DNA from 2 places in the Alkaliphilus flagellatus genome. Region 1 is predicted to be linked to the other one. Evidence: riboswitches for the same ligand, from Rfam matches in the RefSeq annotation. Region 1 holds a riboswitch; the other holds the start of a gene.
What was found. Region 1 has a riboswitch for glycine ahead of gcvT (glycine cleavage system aminomethyltransferase GcvT). Riboswitches for the same ligand answer to the same signal wherever they lie in the genome.
Positions count from the first base shown of each region.

Region 2: another riboswitch for glycine. It lies ahead of KQI88_RS03255 (GrdX family protein); the one in region 1 lies ahead of gcvT (glycine cleavage system aminomethyltransferase GcvT).

Region 1 covers NZ_JAHLQK010000002.1:49,157-55,458, reverse strand. The annotation lists gene gcvPB (aminomethyl-transferring glycine dehydrogenase subunit GcvPB) at 1-1,242, opposite strand, end outside; gene gcvPA (aminomethyl-transferring glycine dehydrogenase subunit GcvPA) at 1,242-2,582, opposite strand; gene gcvH (glycine cleavage system protein GcvH) at 2,584-2,967, opposite strand; gene gcvT (glycine cleavage system aminomethyltransferase GcvT) at 3,028-4,134, opposite strand; glycine riboswitch at 4,312-4,387, opposite strand; glycine riboswitch at 4,391-4,492, opposite strand; gene KQI88_RS05165 (NAD(P)-dependent oxidoreductase) at 4,752-6,011, opposite strand.
Region 2 covers NZ_JAHLQK010000001.1:709,165-715,466, forward strand. The annotation lists gene KQI88_RS03240 (thioredoxin domain-containing protein) at 1-1,325, shown strand, start outside; gene trmL (tRNA (uridine(34)/cytosine(34)/5-carboxymethylaminomethyluridine(34)-2'-O)-methyltransferase TrmL) at 1,424-1,894, shown strand; gene KQI88_RS03250 (DegV family protein) at 2,147-2,992, shown strand; glycine riboswitch at 3,333-3,444, shown strand; glycine riboswitch at 3,446-3,526, shown strand; gene KQI88_RS03255 (GrdX family protein) at 3,626-4,012, shown strand; gene trxB (thioredoxin-disulfide reductase) at 4,115-5,059, shown strand; gene trxA (thioredoxin TrxA) at 5,094-5,411, shown strand; gene KQI88_RS03270 (glycine/sarcosine/betaine reductase component B subunit) at 5,487-6,302, shown strand, end outside.

The sequences.
Region 1 (6,302 bases):
GTAAATTGTAGGTGGATGGTATCCATAATCAAGTAGACGTTTCGCAATATCAAGTGTAGATATTCCTAGTATATCCTCATTTAGGCCTCCTAATACAAATTCATGTTTACATACTTGCTCTATTGGAAGATAATATTTTTCCTTTAATTTATGCATCATGTAGTTTGCATTAAGCACTGCCTTTTCACTAACTTCTTTAAGTCCAGGTCCATATGAAAGTATATAAGTATATGCTCTAACAAGTATTCCAAAATGTCCATAAAAACTCTTTATTTTACCTATAGAGTGTGGTCTATCATAATCTAGTATATAGTTATCTCCTTTTTTCTCTACAACTGGAGAAGGTAAAAACTCTACTAAATCTTTTCTAACTCCTACAGGACCACTTCCAGGGCCTCCACCACCGTGAGGTGTAGAGAAGGTTTTATGTAGGTTATAATGAATTACGTCAAACCCCATATCTCCCGGTCTTGTAACACCCATAATTGCGTTCATGTTAGCACCATCATAATATAATAAGCCACCTGCTTCATGAACTAAGTCTGCAATTTCTTTAATATTTGTTTCAAAAAGTCCGAGGGTACTTGGGTTTGTTAACATTAATCCGGCAATTTCATCACTTAGAACTGACTTAAGACTTTCTATGTCAACAGCCCCGTTTTTATCTGATTTTACTTCCACAATATCAAATCCAGCAACAGCTGCACTAGCTGGGTTTGTTCCATGTGCAGAATCTGGAACTATAATCTTTGTTCTTTTCTTATCTCCCCGCTTATCATGGTAAGCCTTTATTATCATTAATCCTACAAGCTCTCCATGCGCTCCTGCAGCAGGTTGAAGAGTCATTCTTTCCATACCAGCTACTTCTGCCAGCATTTTATCTAGTCCATACATAAGCTCTAAAGCTCCTTGTACAGTTTCTATTGGCTGGTAAGGATGTATGTTTCTAAATCCTGAAAGATCTGCCATATCTTCATTTATTTTAGGGTTATACTTCATAGTACAAGATCCTAATGGATAAAAACCTGTATCTACTCCATAATTTTTATTAGATAATTGAGTATAATGTCTAATAACATCTACTTCGCTTACCTCTGGCAAATCTAATTCCTTATCACTTAAAAACTCACTAGGAATTAGACTTTCAATATTAACCTCTTCTACATCACATTTAGGTAGGCTATATGCCTTTCTACCTTCTTGAGAAACTTCAAAGATTAGTTTAGTGTAGTCCGTATTCATTATATCACCTCCATTACTCTAGCTAATTTATCTATTTCTTCCTTAGTTCTTTTCTCAGTTACACATAACAACAATCCATTATCTAACTCTGAATATTCTTTCTTAAGTTCATATCCTCCAAGGATGTTGTTCTTCAATAGCTCTTCATTAACTTTAGAGCTATCTAAATTACTAGTTACTGCAAACTCTTTAAAGAATGGCTTATCAAATAATGGTTTAAACTTACCACCCTTAGTAATTTCATTAAAAGCATAATGGGCTTTTTGAGTACTTTGCATAGCTACTTCCCTAATTCCTTTTTTACCTAAAGTAGTTAGATAAATAGAAGCCATAAGAGCAACTAACCCTTGGTTAGAACAAATATTTGAAGTAGCTTTATATCTTCTAATATGTTGCTCTCTTGCCTGTAATGTAAGAACGAACGCTCTCTTACCATCCACATCCTCAGACTGACCAACTATTCTTCCAGGAATCTTTCTAACTAACTTAGATGTAGTTGCAAAGAAGCCTAAATATGGTCCACCAAAGTTTAAGCTATTTCCTAAGGATTGGCCTTCTCCAACAACTATATCTGCACCTAGTTCTCCTGGACTTTTTAATATTCCTAATGAAATAGGATCTACATAATTAATAAATAGCGCTTTATTTTCATGAGTAATTTTTTCAACCTCTGTTATATCTTCAATAATACCAAAGAAGTTCGGGTTTTGGATTATAACTCCTGCGGTGTCTTTCCCAACTACAGACTTTAATTTGTCTATATCTGTTACTCCATCTTGCATATCTACTTCAACTACTTCAATATTTCTAAATCCCATATATACTTTTAAAACATTTCTTACTTCAGGATGTACCGTTGAAGAAACAACAATAGATTTACGTCTTGTATTATCAGCTGCCATTATTGCCGCTTCAGCACACGCAGTCGCACCATCATAAATAGAAGCATTTGCTACATCCATACCTGTTAAGTTGCAGATCATAGTTTGATACTCAAATATTGCTTGTAGGGTACCTTGACTAATTTCTGGTTGATATGGAGTATAAGCTGTATAAAACTCTGATCTTCCCGCTAGATGTTTAATTACGCTAGGGATATAGTGATCATATGCCCCTGCTCCTAAGAAGCAAACTAAATCATCTGTACTTTTGTTTTTGCCACTAAGGTCTTTCATATGGCGAACTATTTCCATTTCGGAATATGGTCCTTCTATATTAAGTTCTCTACCTAATTGAAGTCCTTTAGGTATGTCCTTAAACAGATCCTCCATGGAGTTAGCTCCAATAGCCTCCAGCATTCGCTTGGCATCGGTGTCTGTATTAGGTATGTACCTATGCATACTATTCCTCCTTATCGCAAAACTCTTTGTATTCTACATCATTCATTAATGTTCCAAGTTCGGATTCATCTGTTAATTCAACTGCTAAAATCCAGTTAGCAAAAGCATCTTCGTTTACAAGTTCAGGAGAATCTTCTAGAGCTTCATTAATCTCAACTACTTTTCCTGAAACTGGTAGATATGAGTCAGAAGCTGCCTTTACAGACTCAACAACACCAAAAACATCACCTTTGTCAAACTCATCTCCAACTTCTGGCATTTCAATATACACGATTTCTCCTAATGCATGTTGTGCATAGTCTGTAACTCCAATGTAAGCCTTATTTCCTTCTACCTTTACCCACTCGTGATCATTTGAATATAAAAGTCCTTCTACAATTTTCATACCATACTCCTCCTTGAATTGTTTTTATTATCTTTTATTTCTTTAGATATTTATTTAAAGTTATTTTTTCGTATGCTTATCATAGAACTTTTTACCAACTACCTCTGCCTTTAAAGTTCTCTTTCTAACTTTAATTTCTATTGGTGTACCTAAGGCTGCATACTCAGCATCAACTAGAGCAAAACCAATATTTTTCTTCAGACTTGGAGAATTATACCCAGTAGTTACAAAGCCTATAACCTTTCCATCGGCCATCACTTCGTATCCATGTCTAGGTACTCCATTTTCTTTCATTTCAAATCCCACTAGTTTTCTCTTTAATCCCTCTTCTTTTTGCTTAACAAGGGCATCCTTACCAATAAAGTCAGTTTTATTTAACTTTACAAAAAAGCCTAATCCTGCTTCTAGAGGACTAATATCCTGAGAGATTTCATTGCCATAAAGAGGTAAGGCAACTTCAAATCTTAAGGTATCTCTTGCTCCAAGTCCTGCTGGCCTTAATCCTTTATCTTTACCAACTTCCATAAGCTTTTCCCATAAAGAATCAGCATCTTTATGATCTAAGTAAATTTCAAAACCATCTTCCCCAGTATAGCCTGTTCTTGAAACAAGACAGTTAGCACCATTTATATTTACATCTCTCTTTAAATAGAAGAACTTTATTTCTGAAAGATCTGTGTCAGTAAGCTCTTGCAATATTTCTTGAGCCTTCGGTCCTTGAATAGCAATTTCTGATACATCATCAGAAATATTAATTATTTCTGCATCATATTTACCTAAGTTTTGCTTCATCCACTCATAATCTTTATCAGCATTGCTTGCATTAACTACTAAATAGTAATGATTATTGTTAAACTTATAAACTAAAAGGTCATCCACTACTCCTCCATCTGGGTAACACATGAATGTATAAAGAATTTGATTATCTTCAAGCACAGATATGTCATTTGTAACTAGGTACTGAACAAAATCCTCTGCTTGATTCCCCTTTACTTCGATTTCCCCCATGTGAGATACATCGAATATTCCTGCTGCTGTTCTTACTGCTTCATGTTCAGCTGTTAATCCCTCAAACTGTACTGACATTTCCCATCCTGAATAATCAACTAATTTGCCGCCATGTCTCTTGTGTGCTTCATACAAGGATGTTCTGCGCAGCTCGGTCATAAATATCTCCTCCTCTTTTATAATAGTTTACCCTAAATTAAAGCTAGTACATCATTTTAATTAATAGTATGAGGAAATTCCTCCATACAAAATTATTCCCAAATTTAAAATATATTCTAATAATTTATGCAAAAAATAAGAACATAATGGAATAGTAAGAAAATCTGCCATCATGTCCTCTGTATTTTTGCCTGAGAGTTTCTACACTAAAATGTATTTCTCCTACGGCGCCGTATATACGGGCTCTTCAGAGTTCCATCAAACAACGATCCTTCTGCCTGAAAGTTTCTGCAAAAAAATCGGCATCTTTTACATTGCTTCTTCGGCTACCCTAGTGGATATCTCTCGTTGTTATCATCTGGTACTGTATGTATGTTTTTTATATAACTTTCTATAAGACAATAATACATCTTTTAGAATATTTTTTCAACTCCTGATATTTTTTTATCACGTATTATTTTTTGAATACTTTAAATTGGATATAAATTTCATATGATTATCACATAAAAGATATACAAATATAAAATAATGCCCTTTTATATGTTTATTCTAAATAATAAAATTAAAAAAAAATCAAGAATAAGCACCTATGTCTATACCCTTGATTTTTATTTTAATTAACATACTTTATTAGCCTTCTTTTCATATTTTCCACTAACATATTTATCAATAGCCTCAGCTACATGCTTCGAATATTTTACTGCCTCTACAACAGTTCTCGCTCCAGTAACAACATCCCCAGATGCAAAAACTCCTTCTTTAGTAGTTCTGCCATGTTCATCTACTATTGCTAACCCTCTTTCGTTTACTTCTATTCCTTTTGTTGTTGATATTATATTAGTTCTAGGTCCTTGGCTAACTGCAACCATAATAGAGTTACACTCAAATAAGCTTTCAGAACCATCTACAGTAACAAGTCTTTCTCCAGCTTCGTCAGCTACCATCTTAGTTTCAATATAAATTATGCCTTCCTCTGTAATTTCAACAGGAGCCCTATACAACTCAAACTTAACTCCATCTACTTTAGCATATTCTATTTCATGATTAGTTGCAGGCATATCTTCAGTGCCTCTCCTATACATTATAGTAACCTCTTTAGAACCTTTTCTAATAGCTGTTCTAGCTACATCCATTGCAACGTTTCCACCACCAATAACGCACACCTTATTCCCTAATTTATATACATCAGGGTTTTTTAAATAATCAATTGCAAAATGAACATGTCCTAAGCTTTCACCTCTAATATTTAGCTTTTTAGGTTGCCATACACCTGTACCGATAAATATAGCATCAAATCCGTCTCTAAACAACTCTTCAATGGTTATTCTAGAACCTACTAATACGTTAGGCCTAATTACGACCCCTAGCTCTACTAATCTATTTTTAATTTTATCTAAAATATCTTTAGGTAATCTAAACTCTGGAATTCCGTATCTAAGCATTCCGCCTATCTTATCTTTAGCTTCGAATATTGTAATATTATATCCCTTTAAGGCTAGCAGTAAGGCTATAGTGATACCTGCTGGACCAGAACCTATTATTCCAATATTACCTTTACGTTTCTTATCTGGTTTTAAATCTATTAAATTTAAACTATAGTCTGAAATATAGTTCTCTATATCACCTATTTTAACAGGACTTGATTTTATTCCTAATATACAACTACCCTCACATTGTCTTTCATGGGGGCATACTAAAGAGCACACTACAGATAATGGATTGTTCTCAAATACAATTTTTCCAGCCCCATTAATGTCTCCTTCTAAAAACAAATTGATCATTTCTTTTATAGGGGTATTGATAGGACACCCTTTTTGACATCTTGGATTTTTACATTGCAAACATTTTTTTGCCTTATCTATTACATGTTCTGCCATAATATCAACTCCTATAACTTTTAGATAATTCAGGCTATATATTTCATTAATAACTATATAATAATGCTCCCATACTATAATAGAAAATATTACTTAACTTTGCAATAGTAATAAGTAAATATGACCTACTATTTTTTACAAACTCCATAAAAATGTCTTATAAATATATAAACATTGATTATTTAATATGTTACATTAGTTATAAAAGTCGTAAAAATCAGTTAATAATACTTTAGTAATTAGAAAACCTATATTTTTTATTTCAATAAAAAAGACCCTTATCTAAGGGTC
Region 2 (6,302 bases), on a different contig from region 1:
ACGTTGGTTATGGATTTGCACGATACTCTGTAGATAGAAAGTGGCTAGTACCTCATTTTGAAAAGATGCTTTATGACAATGCTATGCTATCTATTGTATATTTAGAAACTTACCATGCTACAAGAAAAGAGATATATAAAGAGATTGCTGAAAAACTCTTCGAATATGTATTAAGAGATATGACTTCGCCCTTAGGAGGGTTTTATTCTGCAGAGGATGCAGACTCTGAGGGTATAGAAGGAAAGTTTTATGTGTGGACAGTTGATAAAATTGAATATGTTTTAGGTAAAGATGACGCTAAAATATATTGTAAGTATTATGATATAACAAATAAAGGTAACTTTGAGGGACATAATATACCTAATTTGATAAATCAAGATTTAGAGGATATAGGTCAAAATCAAGAGTTAAAAAACAAATTAGAGATTATGAATAGGAAGCTATTTGATATACGTAACAAAAGAGTCCATCCCCATAAGGATGATAAAATACTTACATCTTGGAATGGACTTATGATAGCAGCTATGGCATATGGTTATAGGGTTTTAGGTGAAGAAAAGTATTTAAATGGTGCCACTGATGCTACTGAGTTTATCTTCAAAAACCTTATTAGAGAAGATGGACGTCTATTAGCTAGATATAGAGATGGACATTCTGCATATTTAGGTTATATAGATGATTATGCATTTTTAATTTGGGGATTGTTAGAGCTATATGAAGCTACACTTAACGAAGACTTTTTAGAAAAAGCTATTAAATTGAATTATGATATGATTAAGCTATTTTGGGATGAAAATGATGGAGGGTTTTATCTTTATGGACATGATGCAGAACAACTTGTTATAAGACCTAAGGAAGTATATGATGGTGCTATTCCTTCGGGAAATAGTGTGGCAGCTTTAAATATGCTTAGGTTAGCTAGTTTAACAGGGGACACAAAATTAGAGGAACTAACAGAAAAACTATTGTATGCATTTGGAAATAGTGCTAAAGAACATCCTAATGCCCATACATTTTTAATGACTGCTACTTTGTTTTATTTTGCGCCAAAGACAGAAGTAGTAATTGTAGCTAATAAAAAGGACGATTTATATAATGAAATGATTATGGAAATAAATAATAGATTCATGCCATTTACAACTGTAGCTGTTAATATAAATAATCAACTAATAAAAAATATAGGTTCTAATATATTAGATAAGAAAATGAAAGATGACATAACTACTGCTCATGTTTGCTCTAACTTTGTATGCCATGAGCCAACTAATCAATTAGATCAGTTTATTAAGCTTATTGATACAGAGTATAGTTTTTTTGCTGATTAATACTACATAGTCAATTAAAATTTATTACAATTGAGCTTTGATTTTGTGTTATAATTCAGTGGTATACTTTTAACATATGATAGTTAGGGGGAGAAAAATTGCTACATGTAGTATTATTAGAACCAGAAATTCCGCAAAATACAGGAAATATTGCTAGAACCTGTGCTGCAACAGGAAGTGTACTTCACTTAATAGGTCCATTAGGGTTTTCTATAGATGAAAAGCATGTAAAGCGTGCAGGACTTGACTATTGGGATATATTAGACTTAAGGTATTATAACAGCTATAAAGAATTTTTAGAGAAGAACTCTAATGCCAAAATATACTATGCAACAACTAAAGCAGAAAAATCCCATAGTGATATGGAATACCCAAAGGAAGATTGTTATATAATGTTTGGTAAAGAAACTGCTGGTATTCCAAAAGATATATTAAATAATAACAAGGAAACTTGCATAAGAATTCCTATGGTAGACTTAGAAAGAGCAAGATCATTAAATTTATCTAATTCTGTTTCTATTGTAGTATATGAAGTGTTACGACAATATAATTATCCGAATATGAGATAGGGTAGCTATGGCTACTCTATTTTTATTCTATATAAGAAAGCTAGAACTATAAGTATTTTAAGTAGGTGAAATTTTTAGTTAGATTTTAAAATTTAAGTGCAACATAAGTATGTTAGATAGTGTAGGATGACTTTTGCTTTTAACATAGAAAATATTGTAAATTGATTAAATAAAGTATAGAATGGAATTAAATAAACAGTCAATTAATAATTAATTAATAGATAAGTTAAGTAGAATAATGGAGGAGATAAAATGAGTAAGATTCAAATTATTACAGATAGTATGATTGATGTTCCTAAAGATATTGTAGAAAAACATAATATTATAGTAATGCCTTTAACTATTATTTTTGGTGATAAAGAATATAGGGATGGTGTTGATTTAACAAACGCACAATTTTATGAAAAACTTACACAATCAGAAGAACTACCAAAGACTTCTCAAATAAGTCCGAATACTTTTATGCAGATATTTGAAAAAGCATTAGGTGAGGGCAAAGAAGTTTTGTGTATAAATGGCTCTTCAAGGGCAAGTGGTACACATCAATCAGCAATAATAGCTAAAAACTCATTAGAAACCAATAAAATCCAGGTTTTTGATACTATGGGGTTATCCTTCGGTGGCGGAATGTTTGTATATGAGGCCGCAAAAATGGCAGAGGAAGGAAAAAGCTTAAATGAAATAATTAATAGACTAAGTAAAATTAAGTTAAATGTGGACCATATTTTTACTGTTGATACTTTAGAATACTTGAAAAAAGGTGGTCGTTTGAACCCGATGAAAGCTACAATAGCAACTATGCTAAATATTAAGCCTATTTTAACAGTTGCAGAAGGATTAGTTGAGCCTTTGGATAAAGTAAGAGGAAGTAAAAAAGTAGTAGGTAAAATGATAGAGCTTGCAAAACAGCGTGGAAAAGATTTTGAGGATAAAGTAGTTGGTATTTCTCATGCAAGCTGTCCGGAAACTTTAGCTGTGTTAAAGGATCAAGTGCTAAGAGAGCTTAATCCAAAAGAAGTGATTGTTACTGAAATAGGATGTACGATAGGAACTCATGCTGGACCAGGTACATTAGCTATTTTTTACATTATTGAGTAGTTAAAATATAAGTACAAAAAATTAGATTTAATTGGATGTGGTGTTTAAATAACAATGGTGTTTAGTTAAACGCATTTTGGATATAAGAAAAATAGATTAACCTATGTGTTATTGCTAAAGTTAGCGAAAAGTTATAAAATGCTGAAAAGTCAGAATGAATTATTAAGAAATTTTAATTTGTTATAAATTTGACAATTTGAACATTCTTATGTAATGTCAATAAAACATGGGTAAAAATTTAATAAAAGTAGTTGCTACTGCCTAATATATATATTATAATGTGATTGAAGATAGACATTTAGAAAAATTTAGCATACTAATAATTTAATATTGTAACTGGAAGAAAAATGCGGGAGAGATTTGACATTTTAAATGTTAAACGCCGAAGGAAGAAGCTAAAAAGTTCGCCATTTTTTAGTGAATATCTCAGGCAAAAGGACCGTATTTGGACGGTACTCTGAAAAGCGTAATTTAGCACCGATGGGGCAATTTCTGCAGTTTGAGAAAGAAACTCTCAGGTTAATGAACAGAGCAACTATGACAACAAGGCGTTGTATTAGTTGCTCTGTTTTTGTATAATTAAGTAATTTTATGGAAATAACTCAAAGAGTAAATTTACGGAGGTAAAGTTGGGTGAAGGCAATAATTATTACAAATAATATGGAAGTTAGACAAAAATATAACAACGATTATAATATAGAGTTTGTTGATGGAAATTACTTAGACGTTTTATTCCTAGCAAGGAATAAAATACACGAAGGACACAGACTGTTAACCCACCCTTTATCAGGTAGTGTTAAACCTAACGAAACTCCTTACAAAAGTCTGGCCATATCCTGTGAAAAAGAAGATTTACATATTGATTCCTTAATGATTATAGAAGATAGCATTAGTACTGCTCAAAAATTTATTAGAATAAGGACTCCTAAGAAGTGGGATAATGAGATATTAAAAGATTTTATGGAAATTGATCGCACACTATTGGACAGTGCAATTGAAAGTATGAGGCAATTTAATTAGAATCTTAGCCAATATTTTAGCCTCAAATTCCATTAATTTAAAGTGTTATTTTTAATTAAGCATAAAAACTAATAAAATACGAAATTCAAAGGAGTGAAACACATGGAAAACATTTATGATGTAATTATAATAGGTGGAGGACCTGCTGGGTTATCAGCTGGACTTTATGCAGCTAGAGGTAAAATGTCAACATTGATTTTAGAAAAGGAAAAAGCAGGTGGGCAAATTGTAAGTACAGAAGAAGTTGCAAACTACCCAGGATCTATGCAAAATGCTACAGGACCAATATTAATAGATAGAATGGTAGAGCAATGTAATGAGTTTGGAGCAAAGTTTGAAAAAGATACAATAAAAGACATAAAAGTAGATGAGTCAATAAAGGTTTTAGTAGGAGAAAAAGCAACTTATAAAGCTAAATCTATAATTATAGCCTCGGGAGCTAACCCAAGGCCAATAGGTGCGCCAGGAGAAAGAGAATTAACTGGTAAAGGAGTATCCTACTGCGCTACTTGTGATGCAGATTTTTTTACAGACCTAGAGGTATTTGTTATTGGTGGAGGGGACTCTGCTGTTGAAGAAGCTATTTTCTTAACTAAATTTGCTAGAAAAGTAACTATAGTACATAGAAGAGATGAGCTTAGAGCTGCTAAATCTATTCAAGATAAAGCTTTCAACAATGCTAAAATTGACTTTATATGGGACAGTACTGTAACGGAAATTAAAGGCGATGGAATAGTTGAGAGTGTAGTATTTAAAAATTTAAAAACTGGTGAAACTACAGAGTATACAGCTAACGAAGATGATGGAACTTTTGGTATATTTGTATTTGTTGGTTATATCCCTGCGACCGAAATATTTAAAGGTATTATAAATATGGATGAAGTTGGATATATAATAACTGATGATAATATGAAAACCAATGTTCCGGGTGTGTTTGCAGCAGGAGATTGTAGGGTAAAATCATTAAGACAGGTTATTACAGCAGCTGCTGATGGAGCTATTGCAGCAATTCAAGCTGAAAAATATATAGAAAATGAACTAGAATAACAAGTTTAATACAACTTTAAGGAGGTGAAGGAAAATGATATCTGTTGATAAAGACACTTTTGAAAGTGAAGTACTTCAAGCTGAAGGGTATGTATTAGTAGATTATTGGAGTGATGGTTGTGAGCCATGCAAAGCATTAATGCCTGATATTATGGAGTTAAAAGAGCAATATGGTGACAAAATTAAATTTACTAAATTAAACACTACTCAGGCAAGAAGGCTAGCCATTAAGGAAAAGGTACTAGGTCTACCTACTATTGCTATCTATAACAATGGTGCAAAGGTAGATGAATTAACTAAGGATGATGCAACAAGAGCAAATATTGAATCAATGATTAAAAAATACTTATAACTAAACTGGCCTATAATGGGAACGAATTGAAAGTATTCAATTATAGGCCCTTAGAAATAAAGGGAGGTGAAGCTTGTGCGCTTAGAATTAGGAAAAATTTTCATTAATGATGTAAAGTTCGGAGATACTACTAAAGTAGAAAACGGCGTACTTTATGTCAATAAGGATGAAATGCTTAAAGAAATTGGTGGAGATGAACATATTAAAAGCATCGACATCGAATTAGCTCATCCAGGAGAAGAGGTTAGAATTACTCCAGTTAAGGACGTTATTGAACCTAGAGTTAAAGTTGAAGGTCCTGGAGGGATTTTTCCAGGGGTAATAAGTAAGGTTGATACTGTAGGTAGTGGCCGCACACATGCTTTAAAAAATGTGGCAGTAGTAACAGCAGGTAAAATCGTTGGTTTCCAAGAAGGTATCATCGATATGACTGGTCCTGGGGCAGAGTATACACCATTTTCCCAACTACACAACATAGTTGTTGTTGCAGAACCAGTTGATGGCTTAAAGCAATATGATCATGAGGCTGCTGTAAGAATGATAGGCTTTAAAGCTGCTATGTATTTAGGTGAAGCTGCAAGAAATGTAGAGCCTGATGAAGTAAAAGTTTATGAAACAGAACCTATCTTTGAATCAGCTAATAAGTATCCTGAATTACCAAAGATAGGATATGTTTACATGCTTCAAACTCAAGGTTTACTTCATGATACATATGTATATGGAGTAGATGCTAAGAAAATAGTACCTACCATCCTTTATCCAACAGAAATAATGGATGGTGCTATTGTAAGTGGTAACTGCGTTTCTGCTTGCGATAAAAATCCAACTTATGTCCATTTAAACAATGGAATTATAGAAGATCTATATGAGAAGCATGGTAAAGAAATAAAC